3 regions of the Streptomyces sp. BI87 genome follow, and region 3 is predicted to be linked to each of the others. Evidence: riboswitches for the same ligand, from Rfam matches in the RefSeq annotation. Region 3 holds a riboswitch; each other region holds the start of a gene.

Evidence for each region. Region 3 has a riboswitch for cyclic di-AMP ahead of OIM89_RS15945 (M23 family metallopeptidase). Riboswitches for the same ligand answer to the same signal wherever they lie in the genome.
Region 1: another riboswitch for cyclic di-AMP. It lies ahead of OIM89_RS19160 (C40 family peptidase); the one in region 3 lies ahead of OIM89_RS15945 (M23 family metallopeptidase).
Region 2: another riboswitch for cyclic di-AMP. It lies ahead of OIM89_RS02865 (LysM peptidoglycan-binding domain-containing M23 family metallopeptidase); the one in region 3 lies ahead of OIM89_RS15945 (M23 family metallopeptidase).

What each region holds. Positions count from the first base shown of each region.
Region 1 is NZ_CP110079.1:4,293,857-4,299,836, reverse strand. Features, by position in the region: gene OIM89_RS19170 (dihydrofolate reductase family protein) at 1-103, shown strand, start outside; gene pcrA (DNA helicase PcrA) at 132-2,654, opposite strand; cyclic di-AMP (ydaO/yuaA leader) riboswitch at 2,947-3,104, shown strand; gene OIM89_RS19160 (C40 family peptidase) at 3,112-4,293, shown strand; gene OIM89_RS19155 (DIP1984 family protein) at 4,387-4,860, shown strand; gene OIM89_RS19150 (hypothetical protein) at 5,184-5,537, opposite strand; gene OIM89_RS19145 (C40 family peptidase) at 5,974-5,980, shown strand, end outside.
Region 2 is NZ_CP110079.1:680,257-686,236, reverse strand. Features, by position in the region: gene OIM89_RS02885 (DUF5107 domain-containing protein) at 1-312, shown strand, start outside; gene OIM89_RS02880 (VOC family protein) at 320-676, opposite strand; gene OIM89_RS02875 (TetR/AcrR family transcriptional regulator) at 1,485-2,084, opposite strand; gene OIM89_RS02870 (alpha/beta fold hydrolase) at 2,130-3,014, shown strand; gene OIM89_RS02865 (LysM peptidoglycan-binding domain-containing M23 family metallopeptidase) at 3,116-4,060, opposite strand; cyclic di-AMP (ydaO/yuaA leader) riboswitch at 4,062-4,241, opposite strand; gene OIM89_RS02860 (methyltransferase domain-containing protein) at 4,613-5,428, opposite strand; gene OIM89_RS02855 (bifunctional phosphatase PAP2/diacylglycerol kinase family protein) at 5,578-5,980, opposite strand, start outside.
Region 3 is NZ_CP110079.1:3,612,907-3,618,886, reverse strand. Features, by position in the region: gene trmB (tRNA (guanosine(46)-N7)-methyltransferase TrmB) at 1-387, shown strand, start outside; gene OIM89_RS15955 (PrsW family intramembrane metalloprotease) at 535-2,055, shown strand; gene OIM89_RS15950 (aldo/keto reductase) at 2,091-3,035, opposite strand; gene OIM89_RS15945 (M23 family metallopeptidase) at 3,314-4,381, opposite strand; cyclic di-AMP (ydaO/yuaA leader) riboswitch at 4,393-4,529, opposite strand; gene OIM89_RS15940 (PP2C family protein-serine/threonine phosphatase) at 4,803-5,980, opposite strand, start outside.

The DNA of each region.
Region 1 (5,980 bases), 680 kb from region 3:
CTACCCGGCGGACGGCGGCAAGCGCCCGCTGGAGCTGGTCTCCACCACGACCAGCCCCGCCGGCGTCAACGTCTGCACGTACCGGGTCCCGCACGAGGACTGACCCGGTACGGGTCCGGGGCCAGGTCCCGCTACAGCTTCTCGACCGGCGCGTACCGCAGCAGCAGCCGCTTGGGCTTCTCGCCGCCGAAGTCGACGGTGGCCTCGGCGGCCGAGCCCGCGCCCTTGACGCCGACGACCGTGCCCAGGCCGAACTGGTCGTGGGTGACGCGGTCACCGACGGCCAGCGCGACCACCGGCTGCTCGGCGGCGCGCCGGGTGGCGAAGGCCGGGGCGCCCTTGGCGCGGGTGGAGGAGGAGAGCGAGGAGGCGACGGAACCGGCCGGGCCGCGCGGGCTCGCGGCGGCCGGGGCGCCGATGGCCCCGGTCCGCTTCCACTTCAGGTGCTGCTCGGGGATCTCCTCCAGGAAGCGGGAGGGCGGGTTGTACGAGGGCTGGCCCCAGGCGCTGCGCATGGCGGCGCGGGTGAGGTAGAGCCGCTCACGGGCGCGGGTGATGCCGACGTAGGCGAGGCGCCGCTCCTCCTCCAGCTCCTTGGTCTGGCCGAGGGCGCGCATGTGCGGGAAGACGCCGTCCTCCATGCCGGTGAGGAAGACGACGGGGAATTCGAGGCCCTTGGCGGTGTGCAGGGTCATCAGGGTGATGACGCCGGAGCCGTCCTCGTCCTCGTCGGGGATCTGGTCGGAGTCGGCGACCAGGGCGACCTGCTCCAGGAACTCGGGGAGCGTGCCCGCGCCCTCCTCCTCGCTGCGGTCCTGCTCGAACTCCAGGGCCACGGCGGCCAGTTCCTGGAGGTTCTCGATGCGAGTCTCGTCCTGCGGGTCGGTGGAGGCCTGGAGTTCGGCGAGGTAGCCGGTGCGCTCCATGACCGCCTCCAGGACGGTGGCGGGCCCGGCGCCGGACTCGACCACCGTGCGCAGCTCCTCCATCAGCGTGTTGAACCGCTTGACGGCGTTGGCCGAGCGGGCCGCCATGCCGTACGCCTCGTCGACGCGGCGCAGGGCCTGCGGGAAGCTGACCCGCTCGCGCTGCGAGAGGGCGTCGATCATCGCCTCGGCGCGGTCGCCGATGCCGCGCTTAGGGGTGTTGAGGATGCGGCGCAGGGAGACGCTGTCCTCCGGGTTGGCGAGGACACGCAGGTAGGCGAGGACGTCGCGGACCTCCTTGCGCTCGTAGAAGCGGACGCCGCCGACGACCTTGTAGGGCAGGCCGACCCGGATGAAGATCTCCTCGAAGACACGGGACTGGGCGTTGGTGCGGTAGAAGACCGCGATGTCGCCCGCCTTGGCGTCGCCCGCGTCGGTCAGCCGGTCGATCTCCTCGGCGACGAACTGGGCCTCGTCGTGCTCGGTGTCCGCGACGTACCCGGTGATGCCGGCGCCCGCCCCGGCGTCGGTCCAGAGGTTCTTCGGGCGGCGGTTCTCGTTCCGCTCGATGACGGCGTTGGCCGCGGTGAGGATGGTCTGGGTGGAGCGGTAGTTCCGTTCCAGGAGGATCGTGGTGGCGTTCGGGTAGTCCTCCTCGAACTGGAGGATGTTGCGGATCGTGGCGCCGCGGAAGGCGTAGATCGACTGATCGGCGTCGCCCACCACGCACAGCTCGGCCGGCTCGGGGGCCGGGTGGAGCGGGTCGTGGTCGGACTCGGCGCCCTCGGGGACGTCCGCCGGGCGGTCGGCCGGGGTGCCGACCAACTCCCTGACCAGGGAGTACTGGGCGTGGTTGGTGTCCTGGTACTCGTCGACCAGGACATGCCGGAAGCGGCGCCGGTAGTGGTCGGCGACGTCCGGGAACGCCTGAAGCAGGTGGACCGTGGTCATGATGATGTCGTCGAAGTCGAGCGCGTTGGCCTCGCGCAGCCGCGACTGGTACATCGTGTACGCCTGCGCCAGCGTCTTCTCGAAACCGTCGGCGGCCTGGGCGGCGAAGTCCTCGGGGTCGACCAGCTCGTTCTTGAGGTTCGAGACCTTGGCGGTGAAGGACTTCGGCGGGAAGCGCTTCGGGTCGAGGTCGAGGTCGCGGCAGACCAGGGCCATCAGCCGCTTGGAGTCGGCCGCGTCGTAGATCGAGAACGACGAGGTGAAGCCGAGGTGCTTCGACTCGCGGCGCAGGATGCGCACGCAGGCGCTGTGGAAGGTGGAGACCCACATGGCGTTGGCGCGCGGGCCGACCAGCTCCTCCACGCGCTCCTTCATCTCGCCCGCGGCCTTGTTGGTGAAGGTGATCGCGAGGATCTGGCCCGGGTGCACACCGCGCTCGCCGAGCAGGTGGGCGATGCGGTGGGTGAGCACGCGGGTCTTGCCGGAACCGGCTCCGGCGACGATGAGCAGCGGCGACCCGCTGTGGACGACGGCGGCGCGCTGCTCGTCGTTGAGCCCGTCGAGCAGGGCGGCCGGATCGACGGCGGGACGCGGGGCGCCGTCCCGGTAGTACGCGTCCCGGTCCGCGGGCGCGTCGAACTTCCCGCCGAACAGGTCGGCCGGGATCTCCTCCGGTGCCTCCTCCTCGGGCGGGGGCGGCGGCTCGTCACCGAGCCGGGCAGAGGGCGCCGAGGACTGGAGGTCGGCCAGGAAGCTGTCGTCAAAGAGGCTGCTCATCGCCTACCGAGTCTAGGCCGCCGCGCCGACAACCGGGCCGCCCTTCCGGCGACCGGAGCCCTGACCTCGGGGGACGTGACGTACCGGACACGGGGGACGCACGCGGGGACGTACGAGGGAGCGTGCGCCAGGTCACACGAACCGCCGCCCGGAGCTGCTTTTCGACCGTTCACCGACAAGATAACGAAAATGTATCGGGCATATCGCTCACCAACCTTCACAGGCACCACACGAGTTGGCTAGCGTGCTCGCCGGGTCGGTTCGTCCCCCGCCGGCGACTCGCGCCGGAGCGCACCGCCCCCTGCCGAATCCGGTCCGCCCCCACGGGCCCCGGAGCCGGGGACCCACCGCGCACCACCGGGGTGAATCGGTTCTGATCCGAACCGTAGGGCAGCCTTCCGTACGCCCGAACCCGACAGCTAACCCGGCAGGCGGTCCACGGAAGGAGTCGCACGCCTTGGCGTCGCATCGCAAGCCTCGTGCCCCGCGCCACCGCACCGCCGGTGCCCTCGGCCTCACCACCGCCGCCCTGACCTCGGTGGCCCTGCTCTCCCAGACCGCGCAGGCGGCCCCGCAGCGTCCGGCGGCCAAGCCCTCCCTGGAGGAGGTGCAGAAGAAGGTGGACCGGCTCTACCGCGAGGCGGGCACGGCGACCCAGAAGTACAACGCGGCCCAGGAGCGGACCAGGACCCAGCGCGCCAAGGTCGACAAGCTGCTGGACGGGGTCGCCAAGCGGGCCGACAAGCTGAACGCCGCCCGGGGCGAGCTGGGCGCCTTCGCCGCCGCCCAGTACCGCAGCGGCGGCGTCTCCGAGACCGCCACCCTGCTGCTCGCCGACGACCCGCAGAGCTGGTTCGACCAGAACCAGCTGATGAACCGCCTCACCCAGCGCCAGAAGGCGGTCATCGACGACTACCAGACCCAGCAGGCCGAGGCGGGCCGCGAGCGCGCCAGGGCCGCACGCCAGCTGGAGAGCCTCACCGAGTCGCAGCGCGCCCTCAAGGACAGCAAGCGCGAGGTGCAGGGCAAGCTCACCGAGGCCCGCACCCTGCTCTCCGAGCTGACCGCCGAGGAGAAGGAGCGGCTGGCCGAGATCGAGCGGAAGAAGCAGGCCGAGGCGGAGCGGAAGGCGAAGGAGCGCGCCGAGAAGGAGGAGGCGGAGCGCAAGGCCCGCGAGGCGGCCGAGGAGAAGGAGCGCGAGGAGTCCGGCTCGGGCTCCGGCCCGGGCTCCGGTTCCGGCACGGGCACCGGCTCCGGCGGCGGCTCCACGGCCCCCGACTCCTCGTACGCGGCCAAGGCCGAGAAGGTCATCGCCTTCGCCCGCGCCCAGATGGGCAAGCCGTACGTCTGGGGCGCGGCCGGGCCCGACTCCTTCGACTGCTCCGGCCTCACCCAGGCCGCCTGGAGGACCGCCGGCATCTCGCTGCCCCGCACCACCTGGGACCAGGTCGGCGTCGGCCAGAAGGTCTCCGTGGACTCCGCCCAACCCGGTGACCTGGTCTTCTTCTACGACGACATCAGCCACGTCGGCATCTACATCGGCGGCGGCGAGATGATCCACGCCCCGAAGCCCGGGGCGAACGTCCGGGTCGAGTCGATCTACTACATGCCGATCCACAGCGTGGTGCGGCCGGCCTGACCGGCGGAAATTCCGTGGCGACCGCGAGCACGGCCGTCCTACTGTCGGACCGGTCCGCGGCGTCCGTCGCGGCCGACACGGGAGGGGGGGCCGGTGAAGCTCGCGGAGGCACTGGCGGAACGGGCGGCGGCGGTCCGGCGCGTGGAGCAGCTGCGTTCACGCGTCGAGGCGAGCGCGCGCTACCAGGAGGGGGAGACCCCGGCCGAGGACGCGGCGCGGCTGCTCGCCGAGGCCGACGAGGTGCTGGACACCCTGGAGGCGCTGATCCGGCGTATCAACCGGACCAACGCCACCGTGGAGCTGGGCCCGGACGGCACCCTCACCGACGCGCTGGCCCGCCGGGACGTGCTGCGGCTGCGCCACGCCACGCTCACGGCGGCGGCCGACGCGGCCGCGGGCAGTGGTGGCCGGGGCGGGTACGGGCGGCAGCTGCGGTCCGAGCTGCTCATGCTCTCGGCCCTGCCCGTGGCCGAGCTGCGGGAGCGGGCCGACCTCGTCGCCCGGGACCTGCGGCAGCTGGACGTCCGTGTCCAGCGCGCCAACTGGGAGGCGGACCTGGTCCCGTGACGTGGAGCAGCAGGTAGCCGTTCGGAGGCGTGCACAACCGAGGGCCGGCGGTTCCGGTCCGCCTCCTGGCGCGTGAAGGGCGACGCGGGGTTCGATTCCCCCTCGACAGTGCAGCCCAGCACCACGCACAGGTGACGGCGCACCGCGCACAGCACATCACCGCGTGCAGATTCGGACGGCGAGGGCGGGTTCGGGGCTCTCCACGTCGCGCGGCCCGGCCGCGCACGGCGAAGGCCGGGTTCCTCAACGTCGTTCTCGACGGTGGGGAACCCGGCCTTCGCCGTGTGTGCCGCGGCCCGCGTGGTGTCCGGTGGGCGGCGGGGTCAGGTCCAGAGGGTGGCGATGAAGATGTTGAGGACGGTCAGGCCGCCGACGGCGCCGAAGACGCCCTTGTCGACCTTCTCGTCGTCGCGTTTCACGTAGACCAGCGCGAGGATGACTATGAGGACCAGCAGTTTGATGCCGATCTTCATGTGGTTGAGGGTGCCGCCGTCCATCTCCCGGAGACCGACCAGGATGATGCCGGTCACGAGCATGGTGAGGGCGCCGTGGAGCATGGCGGGGATGAAGCGGGCCGTGCCCGCACCGATCGCCTTCATCTGGGTGAGGAAGCCACCCAGCAGTGAGGCGATACCGATGATGTGCAGGCCGACGAACACATTGATGAGGACGTCCATGGCCCGCACCCTAACGAGGGCCGACCTGCCCCCTGACCACCAGGGTCCTAGGGGGTGTCTGCCCGGTGGCGGGGCTGCTCCTGGCGGGGAGCGGCTGGGCCGCCCTGGTCGCGGCTGCCGTGGCGCTGATCGCGGGCACGTGCGGACGCCCGGGAGCCTCCGCCCGAGTTCGATCACGCGCCCCTGAGAGAGGGCACAACCCGGAAGCCTGGCGCTCCGAACCGGTCGGCCCCGGCCCCGCTTCGGATGTTTGCGGACAATCCGTCACCGGGCCGTGACATCCGGGCTTAGCTCCTCCCTGGCGCAACCGGCACTCGGCATAGTCCACAGGCACCGGCCGCGTCACCGAGACGGCCCCGGCGGCACCCGCTCCCCCTGTGCGGGCTCCGCCCGGGCCCGGCTCACCCCCTGACCCCGACCGGAAGGACGCGCGGCTGTGGCCT
Region 2 (5,980 bases), 2.9 Mb from region 3:
CTGGTCGCGGCCCTGGTCCGGGAGGCCGTCCCGGCGCTGCTCGCGGCGGACCGGGCGGGGGCGGCCCGCGAGGCGTACGGGCGGCTGCACCCGGCGACGCGCGCCCGGGGCCGATTCCGGCTCCTGGAGGCCCAGTTGCTGCTGGCCGAGGGGGAGCGCGAGGCCGCGCTCGCCGTCTTCACCGGCGGGTTCGAGGTGGCCGACCTGCGCGAGGGCGACGAGGTGCTGAGCGAGACCTGGGCCCGGCTCAGCGACGCACCCCTGCCCGCCGCCTACGACTTCCGGATGCGGCCCGCCGGGCAGGACGGCTGAGGAGGCGTCAGGCGGAGGCGCCGAGCCGGTCGGCGTACTCGAAGACCGAGCCGTCCGGGTGCATCGCGACCAGCGTGCGCCCGGCCGGTGTCGCCACCGGGCCGGCGATCACGGCGGCACCGGAGGCGGCGAGGACCTGCCCGGTCTGCTCCACGTCGGCCACGGCGATGGTCGCGGCGACCTTCCGCAGCACGTCCAGGTCGGCCTTGGGCCCGCTCATCAGCAGGAAGCAGCCGACGGCGGCGACGGAGACGCCGCCCTGCTGGTGCCGCATCGCCCGGCTGCCCGCCAGCCGCTCGTAGAACGGCACCGCGGCCTCCAGATCCTCGACGCAGATCCGCAGTGTGGTCCCCAGGATTTCCACGCTTCACCCATTCCAGACGCTCCGGCCCGCACGCTCGCGGTTGACCTCGCCGCACGACACCGGGCGGAGGAAGATCCGAAGCCCGCGCGACGCCCTCATGATGGCACGCCACGTCCGTAGCGTCAGGTCCCTGCCGGAGCCTCAACTCCCTTCAGGGGAACGGCCTTCTCCGGCGATGAGCCGTGACGTGGCGTCTCGTCGCGAGACCGTCTCTCGTGGACGCAGCTCTTGGCCGCGTTCGGCACCTCGGGGAGCGGGGTGCCGGCCACCGAGACGTAGCGGCCGTCCTCGGTGAGGCCGGTGGAGAGGTCGGCCCAGGCGGCGTCGAGTACGGCGTCGTAGGCGCCCCCAGGGCAGCGACGCCGGGTCGTACGCCACGGTCGCGGCCCCCAGCTCCTGCGCCACCTTCACGTGTCCGGAACGGGAGACCAGCCCGTCCTCCGCCATCCCCGCCCGCCGGGCCGGTTGTACGGCGAGCCCGCCCACGGCTGCGGCGGCCCCGGTCACCAGCGGACGCCCGCCGGGGCGGGGGCGTAGCGCGGCCGCTCCGGCAGGGCGGCCGGTTGGGCCCAGGTACCGAGGCCGGTGTGCACGTCCGTCCGCACGGCAGGACGTCGAGACCGTGCGGCGCGTCCGCACGCTGCTCACCGCCGGGCTCACCACCGCGACCATCGCCCGCGTCCTGCCGTGCGTCCGCGAGGAGGGCGAGCAACTGGTGCCGACCTGGTCGCCGGGCTCCGGCACGAGCGTGAGCGGATCCCCCGGGCCATCGACGACCTGCTCTCCTCGCGCACCATCCTGGACGGCGTCATCGAGGCCCCCCGAACAACTCGTCCAGGTGGTGGGTGAGGACGGCGAGCGCCGCGTCCCCGGTGCGCTGTCCGCCCAGCACGCCGGAGCCCAGCCCGTTGACCATGGCGAGCAGCCCGGCCGCCGTCATCACCGGGTCCCGCTCCGGGGCGACCTCCCCTGCCTGCTGGGCCGTGCCGATCTGCCGGGCGAGGAACCCCTCCAGCAGGTCGGGCTGGGCCGTTGCCTGCTTCTCCAGTGCCGGATCGCCCAGGACCAGCGTGTAGTAGGCCGCGTAGGTGCGGGTGATGCGGCGGCTCTCGGCGTCGGTCGGCAGGATGCTGGTCAGGATCGCCGTCACGGTGGAGCGCGGTGTTGGCGGGGTGCCGGCCGCCCGGACGAACCGGTCCATCCGTGCCTGGAGCTGGGTGCCGAGGCGGGCCAGCGCGTCCAGCAGCAGGGCCTGCTTGGTCGTGAAGTAGTACTGCACCAGCCGCAGGGAGACTCCCGCCTCGGCGGCGACCGCCCGCATGCTCGCCGACTGGAGTCCCTCGGTGTCGGCGATGCGCAGCAGTGCCTCGGCGATCTGCTTCCTGCGTTCCTCGTGGTCGACCGGCATGACGCCGCCCCCTCCCCTTCCGGTTGTGGTACAGGTGTACCAAGGTTGTGGTACATCTGTACCATGAGCATGGGCGAGTTCAAGAGCGACAAGGCGGCAGAGCGGTACCGCGCGGTTCACGCGTACGTCCTCGACCAGGTCTGGCCCGGTCCGCGCACCGCCGTCGACGTGTCCACCTCCTTCGGCACCACCCGGGTCCTGCGTGTGGGCCCGGCGAGCGCCGAGCCGATCGTCCTGCTGCCCGGCGCGGGCGGCAACTCCCTGATGTGGCACGGGTACGTCGAGGCGCTGGCCGCCCACCGCACGGTGATCGCCGTCGACACGATCGGCGAGGCCGGAGCGAGCACGCAGACCGCGCCGGTCGCCGACGGGCGGGACGGCGCGGCCTGGCTGGAGGAGGTGCTCGACGGCCTGGAGGCGAGCGCGGCCCACGTGGTCGGCTGCTCCTACGGCGGCTGGCTGGCGCTGAACCACCAGATCCACCACCCCGGCCGGACCGCCACCCTGACCCTCCTCGACCCGGCCGGATTCGCCGACCCCGGCCGGCGCTTCTACGCCTGGCTGATCGCCGGCGGACTGGCCGGCCTGGCGCCGCGTGCCCTCCGTCCGCGCCTGGCCGGGCTGGTGGGCAACACCGCGATCCTGGACACGGAGCTGATGCGGCTGGGTCGCGCCGGGGTCGGGTTCCGCCGCGCGCTGCCCGCCGCCCGGGCCCTGACCGACGAGGAACTGGGCCGGCTGACCGCGCCCGCGCTCTTCCTGCTCGGTGAGCGCAGCGCCCTGCACGACGCGCGCGAGGTGGCCGCCCGGGTCGGCGCGCTGGTGGACACCGCCGAGGTGGAGATCGTGCCCGGCGCGGGCCACGCGCTGCCCACGGACCGGCCCGCCCTGGTCGCCGAACGCATCCTCAAGATGGCGGCCGGGCGGTAGGGGGTGGCGGCACGCACGCGGCCGGGGCCGGAGCCGGGCGGTGTGTGCCCGGCTCCGGCCCCGGCCGGTGGTGAGGAGAGACCCGGCGGTGCCGGGGTGCGTCAGACGGAGACGCCGTGACCGCGCAGGTAGGCCAGCGGGTCGATGTCCGAGCCGTAGCTCGGGCCGGTGCGGACCTCGAAGTGCAGGTGCGGGCCGGTGGAGTTGCCGGTCGAGCCGGAGAGGCCGATCTGCTGGCCCGGCGTGACGCTCTGGCCGGACGAGACCGAGAGCGACGACAGGTGGGCGTACTGGGAGTACTTGCCGTCGGCGTGCTTGATGACGACCTCGTTGCCGTACGAGCCGCTCCAGCCGGCGGAGACGACGGTGCCGGCGCCGATGGCCTTGACGGAGGTGCCCGAGGAGGCGGAGAAGTCGACACCGGTGTGGTAGCCGGAGGACCAGCTGCCGCCGGAGGCGCGGTACGCGGTGGAGGCGGACGCCTCGACCGGGCGGACCCAGTCGCCGGAGACGGCGGGCTGCTCGGCCTGCTCGGCCTCCGGCTTGGCCGGGGCGGCCGGCTTCGGCGCGGTCTCGGTCTTCTGCGCGGCCGAGGCGCCGGAGTCGGCCTTGGGCGCGGCCGGCTTCGGCGCGCTCTGCGGCTTGGCCGGGGCGGGCTTCGGGGCCTCGGCGGCGGTGCCGTCCACCGAGAGCTTCATGCCCGGGCGGATCAGGTTCGGGTTGGAGCCGACGACCTCACGGTTGTCCTGGTAGAGCTGCTCCCAGCCACCGTCGACGTGCTGCTCGTCGGCGATCTTGGCCAGGTAGTCACCGACGACGACCTCGTAGGTCTCGGCGTCGGCGGCGGCGTTCTTCGGCGCCTGCTGCTGAGCGGCGGCGACGGCCTGCTGGACGGCGACGGACTCCGGCGCCGACTTCTCGGCGGCCTGTGCGTGGGCGGCGCCCATCAGCGGCAGGGCCAGAGCGGCGCTGCCCGAGCCGGCTACGGCCAGCGTGCGGGCTATGCGCATGGTCCTGGTACGGCGGTGCTTCCCCTTGGCGGGCATGAAGGTTCCTCTCCGGCGCCTGCGAGGTGAGCTGTCGGGTTCGGGCTGGAGCTGCCCGGCCGCGCCGTGTGGCGCGGCTTCACCCCTAGCCGGGGCCGGTGGCGTGCGCGGCGCGCTGCTCCCGGTTCCGGCGGCTTACCTGGGTCCCCCGCTCCTGCCGTGGAAGGGTCGATGTGCGGATACCGGACGGCGGCAGGATTCGGCGGTCCATCCGGAATGACGGTGACCGTAGACGAGCCCGACTCCCGCGAACAAGCAGCGTCCGCGCCCAGGAAGTCGCTTTCTTGATCCTTTGTTCCGAGGGCGGTCACCCTCCGTAGACTCGCGATCTTTCCGGGCGTGGCGGGCGTTGTGCCCCGGCTCGCGGCGGCTGCCACGGACCGTGACGGCTATGACGCTGCTCACGGGGCAGGCACAACGGCCTCCGGCGCGGCGGCAATTGATGCATATGCAGCTTGATGCCCCATTTGTCCCCAATGTGGGGTGGTGTAGGAGCCGCATAAGGGTGACGCTCTGTCACCTCGGTCAGGTGCGGGCCCCGGTCCGCTCCGCTCAGGCGCGGCAGAGCAGCTCCCCGTGGAGCACCGCGAACCAGCCGTCGGGTGCCGTCGCCCACTGCCGCCAGGCCGCCGCGATCCGTTCCAGCTCCGCCCGGTCCGCGTACCCGAGGCCGGCCGCCCGCTCCGCGTACCCGGAGGCCGTCGTCCGGTCCGCCCACAGCCCGCCCCACCAGGCCCGTTCCTCCTCGTCGGCGTAGCACCAGGCCGAGGCGGCCGCCGTGACCTCGGTGAACCCGGCCGTCAGGGCCCACGCCCGCAGTCGCCGCCCCGCGTCCGGCTCGCCGCCGCCCGCCCGCGCCACCGACCGGTACAGCTCAAGCCACGCGTCGAGCCCCGGGTTCGCCGGGTACCAGGTCATCGCCGCGTAGTCCGCGTCCCGTACGGCGACCAGGCCGCCCGGCACGCAGACCCGGCGCATCTCGCGCAGGGCGCCCACCGGGTCGCCGAGGTGCTGGAGCACCTGGTGGGCGTGGACCACGTCGAAGGAGGCGTCGGGGAAGGGGAGTGCCTGGACGTCGCCGGTGCGGAAGGTGGTGTTGACCAGGGAGCGTCCGGCGGCGGCCGAGCGGGCCGTGTCCAGGATCTCCCCGGCGCTGTCGATCCCGGTGACGTGCCCCTGCGGGACCAGGGCGGCGAGGTCGGCGGTGATCGTTCCCGGGCCGCACCCCACGTCCAGGGCGCGGTGGTGCGGCTCCAGTGAGGGCAGGAGGTACCCGGCCGAGTTGGCTGCGGTGCGCCAGGTGTGGGAGCGCAGGACGGACTCGTGGTGGCCGTGGGTGTAGACGACGGCGGCGGGATCGGTGGGCACGGGCGGTCTCCTCGCGGCGGCGGGGTGGGCGGCGGTCCGGATGCCGGCGGCGGAGTGGCGCGACCGTTCCCGGTGTCGCGACCGTACACGCGGCGGCCCGCATGATGAGACCCCCGTCTCACCATGCGGGCCGCCGGGCTGACGCGCGATCAGAGGGTGAGCGGGCGGTACACCCGCAGCCCCTCGTGGAGCTTGTCCAGTCGCAGGTTCGGGCCCGCGTCGGTCACCTCGCCGTCGAAGGCCAGCGGCGTGCCCGGGGTGATCCCGTCGATCCGCAGCCGCTGGACCCGTACCGCCGCGTGGAAGGGCGAGCGGGTCAGCGGGCCCGCCAGGGCCGCCGCCATCAGCCGGAACCCGGGGCCGCGCCCGCCGTGCACCGCGCGGACGTCGATCAGGCCGTCGGCCAGGTCGGCCCGGCGCCCGCCGGTCAGCCCCATCCGGCGGTAGGTGCAGTTGCCCGCGAAGAGCAGCCACAGGGGGCGCCGCTCACCCTCCACCACCGCCTCCAGCGGATGGTCCCGGCGCCGTACCCGGGCCGCCGCCACCACGTCC
Region 3 (5,980 bases):
CTGGCCCCCGAGGCCCTGGCCGGCCTGCGCGTCTACTTCCCCGACCCGTGGCCGAAGACCCGCCACCACAAGCGGCGCCTGATCCAGCCCGACTTCCTGAGCCTGGCGGCCCCGCGGCTCGCCCCCGGCGCCCTCCTGCACTGCGCCACCGACTGGGAGCCCTACGCCGAGCAGATGCACGACGTGCTCAGCGCCCATCCCGCCTTCGAGAACACCGTGGAGCTGCCCGGGGCCGCGGTCGAGGGGACGGACGGCGTGGTGCGGCACGGGTACGTGCCGCGTCCCGCGTTCCGGCCGCGCACCCGGTTCGAGGGGCAGGGCCTGGACAAGGGGCACGTCGTCCACGACCTTCTCTTCCGCAAGGTGGCGGAGCCGGCCGCGAGCTGACAGGGCTGGCCGTCACCCACGGGTGACGCGGTGGACCGGAACGGACGCCACCGGGGCACAGGGCGACAAATTTTCGCGACGGTCTGTGGCGGTCTTTTCACTCGTCGGGACTAATCAGCCCTCCGGGAACTGGTTAGGGTCGTTCTCGTGATCAACAGCCCGTCGTACTCGGCCTCGCAGCCCGAGCAGCCGCACGGGGCCGGTGCCGAGGGCGCCGGTCCCGGCCAGGCGCTGCCGCCCCCGCCGCCGATGCCCCCGTATCCGGCCGCGCTCCCCCGCATGCGCTGGTGGCAGCGGCACGCGGTGCGGGTGGGCCTGCTGGTCGGCCTGCTCACGGTCTCGGGCGGCATCATCCTCGCCCTGGTCCGCGAGCAGACCGGTACGCACGGCTTCCTCGTCGGCCTCGGCCTCGCCCTGCTGCCGGTGCCGCTGCTGCTCGCGGTCTTCCGCTGGGTGGAGGCGGTCGAGCCGGGCCCGTGGCGGAACCTGGTCTTCTGCTTCGCCTGGGGAGCCTGCGCCGCCGCGCTGATCGCCATCGTCGCCAACACCCTGGCCACCGAATGGCTGGTCGGCTCCACCCTGGAACCGTTCGCGGGCGGCGACGAACCGCTGAAGCCCGACGCGGTCGGCGCCACCTATGTGGCCCCCGTCGTCGAGGAGTCCGCCAAGGCGGTCTCCGTGCTCCTGATCTTCCTCTTCCGCCGGCAGCACTTCCGCGGCCTGCTGGACGGCGCGGTGACGGCCGGCCTCACCGGCGCCGGCTTCGCCTTCACCGAGAACATCCTCTACCTCGGGAACGCCTTCGGCCGCGACCAGTTGAGCGGCGACAGCGGCATGGCCTCGGTCACCGCCGCCACCTTCTTCGTGCGGATCGTGCTGTCGCCCTTCGCCCACCCGCTCTTCACCCTGCTCACCGGGATCGGCTTCGGCCTGGCCGCCCGAACCCCGGGCCGCCGGCGGGTGCGCCGGGTCCTGCTGCCCCTGGCCGGCCTGCTGCTCTCCATGGGCATGCACGGCCTGTGGAACGGCTCGGCCACCCTGATGGGACCCTTCGGCTTCATCATCGTCTACGCCCTGGTGATGGTCCCGGTCTTCGGCCTCTCCGTCTGGCTGCTGGTCTGGGCCCGCGCCGACGTGCTGCGCGCCGTCCGCGCCCACCTCCCCGCCTACGTGGCGGCCGGCTGGCTCGCCCCGGCCGAACCGGCCGCCCTCGCCACGATGAACGCCCGCCACCTCGCCCGGGACCACGCCCGGCGCGCCGGCGGCCGCAAGGCGGTGCGCGCCCTCGCCGCCTACCAACGCGACGCCACGACCCTGGCGGTGCTGCGGCGGCGCGGCGAACGGGGCCAGGCCGAGCCGGACTTCGTCGACCGCGAGCGCGCCCTGCTCAACTCCCTCTGGGAGCGTCGCGAGACGATCCGCCCGGCCCAGCTGCACGCCGCCCGTCTGCTGGCGCCCCCGCCGCCCGCGATGTGGCTGCCGCCCCAGCAGGGCGGCTGGGGCTGGGGCACGCCGTACGGGGCTCCGGGCTGGGGCGGGGCGCCGTGGGGCGGGCCCTGGCCGGGACCGGCGGCGGGGCAGGGACCCGCACCGGCACCGGCCGGCCCCCCGGCGCCGCACTCGTCGCCGTACGCCCCGCCGCCGCACATACCCCCGCAGCAGCGGTAGCCGTCTCCGCCCGGCGACCGGGCCGGTGTCCGGGGTCAGGCGGAGGCGACGGTGAGCAGGCTCAGTTCCTCGTCGGTCAGCGTGAGGTCGGCGACGGCCAGCAGCGCCGGAAGCTGTTCCACGGTGCGGGCACTGGCGATCGGCGCGGCCACGGTCGGGCGCGCGGCGAGCCAGGCGAGGGCCACGGACGCCACCTCGGCACCGTGCGCCTCCGCGACGGTGTCCAGGGCGGCGAGGACCTTCTGGCCGCGCTCGGTGGCCAGGTGCTGCTCGGCGCCTGCGGCACGGGCGCTCTCCACGGTGGTGCCCGGGCGGTACTTGCCCGTCAGGAAGCCGGCGGCCAGCGCGTAGTACGGCACCGCGGCGAGGCCCGCGCGGGACGCCACCTGCTGGAGCGGGCCTTCGTAGGTGTCGCGGGAGACGAGGTTGTAATGGGGCTGGAGCGCGACGTACCGGGCCAGGCCCTCGCGGTCGGCGACGTCCAGGGATTCCTGGAGGCGTTCGGGGCTGATGTTGGAGGCGGCGACGGCGCGGACCTTGCCCGCCTTCACCAGGTCGTCGAGGGCGGTGACGATCTCCTCGACCGGCACGGAGGGGTCGTCGAAGTGGGTGTAGTACAGGTCGATCCGGTCGGTGCCGAGTCGTCGCAGCGACTCCTCGGCCGCCGCCTTCACGTTGGGGGCGGAGAGCCCCTTGAACTGCGGGTGGCTGCCGACCTTGGTGGCGACGACGATCTCGTCCCGGTTGCCGCGCGAGGCGAGCCACTTGCCGATCACCGTCTCGGACTCACCGCCCTCGTTCCCCGGCACCCAGGAGGAGTACGTGTCCGCGCTGTCGATGAAGTTGCCGCCCGCGGCGGCGTAGGCGTCGAGGACGGCGAAGGACTGCGCCTCGTCCGCGGTCCAGCCGAAGACGTTACCGCCGAGAGCGAGCGGGAAGACGTCGAGATCAGAATTGCCGAGAGGGCGGAGAGAAGTCATGGGGAGATCAACAAAACGGCCCGCTCGCCCATTCCTGGCCGAGGCATGCCCGCGCGAACAGATCCGGCGGCCCTGACGTCGGGGGGTAGCCGCCAGGACCGCCGGAGTTCGGCCACCCGAACCGTGACACGGCGCGGGCGGGAGCCACGTGGCGCACACGGCGGCACACGGGCACGGCAGGAGAAGAGGGGAGAGCAACAGGCGTGCGTCCGGCCCGGGTTCCGGCCCACCGCGAACCCGCCCGCCATGACGGCGGGCGGGCACGGTACAGACCGGTCTCAGATGTTGAGGCCCTTGCCCCGCAGCCAGCTGAGCGGGTCGACGCCGTCGCCGCCACCCGGGTGGATCTCCAGGTGGAGGTGGGGCCCGGTGACGTTGCCGGTGGCACCGACACGGCCGATCACGTCGCCGGTGGTGACCTTCTGCCCGGCGCTGACGGACATCGAGGACTGGTGGGAGTACCAGAGTTCGGTACCGTCCTCCAGCTCCAGGATGGTGCGGTAGCCGTACGAACCGGCCCAGCCCGCTTCCTTGATGGTGCCGGAGTGGATCGCCTTCAGCGGGGTCCCGGTGGGGGCGGCGAAGTCGAGCCCGGTGTGGTAGCCGGAGGACCACATGGCACCCGCCTGACCGTAGGTCGAGGTCAGGGTGTACGAGGTGGTGGGGAGCGAGAAGCTGGCGGCGAGCTTGGCGAGGCGCTCGGCCTCCTCCTTCTTCCGCTTCTCCTCGGCCTTCTTCCGCTCCGCCTCGGCCAGCTTCTTCTCGGCGGCCTCCTGGACCTTCGCGGCCTCGGCCACGGCCTGCTCGGCGGCGGCCTGCTCAGCCGCGCGGGCCGCGCTCTGGTCCGCCTGGTCCTGCTGGTGCTCGGCCTGCTGGATGATGCGCGCCCGCAGCGCCTCGCCGGCGTCGGTGGTGCCCTGCTCGGTGTCGGCGACGGTGACCCCGGCGCCGGTGAGCGGGCTGGCCGTCACCTGCGTGTCGGACTCCTTGTCGGAGCCGAGCAGGCTGCCGACGCCCGGCAGCGAATCGGCGTCGGGGAGGGACGCCTTGACGGAGGAGAGGTCGGGGAGCGAGATGGAGACCGGGGGCTTCTCCTTGGCGGTGGCGATACCGCCGGCGCCCACCGCGGCGATGACGCCGACGCCGAGGACGGTGGAGGAGCGGGCCAGGCCACCGCCGCGCTGCTTCGCGACACGGTGCCGGCCGCGGACGGGACGGATGGACTCCTCGGTGGGATTCCATTCCTCCCAGGGTCCCCCGGCGGGTCCGTAAGCCGTGGGACCGGTGACCGGGTCCTCGTCGTTCGGCACGAACAGGGCCTCAGGGGCAGGACGGTTCGACGCCACGCGGGCGCTCTCCTTTCCTTCCTTCTCGCCTACCGGGTTAGCTGACGGGTTCGGAGCAGGAAGGTCTCCTACGGCCGCCTCGAAAGGCGTCCGATTCACCCCAAGGAGTGGTTCCCCGGTTCCCTACGGGATTCGGCGCGTGCGCGCGGAGCCGTCTCGGGTGACGGCCGGGACAACCGCGCTGCGTTATCGAACGTTAATAGACACCCGGCCTGGATTCCAAGCTGTTCCGGATGATCGTTGGACCCCGGGGCCCGGACGTACCGGGGCACCGAGGGGCGGATTCGGGCGAGTTGCCTGCACAGAACCACCACAGGATCAGCTGACGGTATGTCAGTTGTTATGCGGGGAGCGCTTACTCACTCACCCTCGGTGACGGCATCGGCAGCGGGCAAGCGACTCCGGCCGGAGTCCGGACTCCTCAGGGCCGGCGGAGCGCCAGCAGCGCCATGTCGTCCTGCGGTCCGCAACCGGTGTGCGCACGAACCTCCCGGGAGAGCGTCTCCAGCAGGTGGTCGGGCGCCTCGAAACGACGCCCCGTCAGCCGCGACGCAGGGTCGTAGAAGACCCCGTTCCGGTCCCGCGCCTCCGTCAGCCCGTCGGTGAAGAGCAGCAGGGTGGCGCCGGAGGGGAACGGTGTCGCGTCCGACCGGTCCGGCCACACCCCGAGGTCTCCCATGCCGAGCGGGAGCGCCGGCTGGCTCGGCACCAGCACCCGCACGTCTCCGTCGCCGTGGAGCAGCAGCGGCTCGGGATGGCCCCGGTTGACCGTGCGGACGACGGACTGCCCGGGCGGGATCTCCGCCAGCAGCGCGGTGGTGAACCCCTCGAACTGGTCCAGCCCTTCCCGCCGCACCCCCTCGCGGGCGAGGGCGCGTTCGAGCCGCTGGGCCACCTTCTCCAGGCTCGACTCCTGCTCGGCGGCCTCCCGGAACGCACCGATGACCACCGCGACCGCCTCCACCGCGCCGAGCCCCTTGCCCCGCACGTCGCCGACGAGCAGCCGCACCCCGTGCGGGGTCTCCTGGACGGCGTAGAGGTCGCCGCCGATGAGGGCGTCGGCCTGGGCGGCCTCGTAGCGGGCGGCGATGTCGAAGCCGCCGATCCGCTCGGCGGGGATGGGCAGCACCGCGCGCTGGGCGGCCTCGGCGATGCTGCGGGCGGTGGCGAGCTGTTCGCCGCTGCGGCTGACCAAGCGGTTGCTGAGCACGGCGAGGAGGACGCAGGTGAGGATGGTGAGCAGCTCGGTGGTCGAGTCCACCCCGCCCAGCGTCCCGGTCTGCCACTGGAGGAGCACCACCACAGCCAGCGCGAGGACCCCGGTCAGCACGGTGCCGAGGAGCGAGAAGAACGGCGCGGCGATCAGCGGCGCCGCGGCGTAGAGCGGACTGGCGTTGAAGCGGGGCGGCGCGGCCTCGTCGAAGATGACCCCGGCGACGATCAGCACCACGGGCAGCAGGCGCATCAGCGTCCGGGACCGGCCCCCCGTGTGCCGGTCGCCCTTGTAGGTGCCGAGGATCTCCTGCCCGGGTGCGCCCCGCTTCCTCGCCGGGGCCTTCCGGGCGGCCGGCCGGCCCGTCTCCTTCTCCGCGTGCTCGC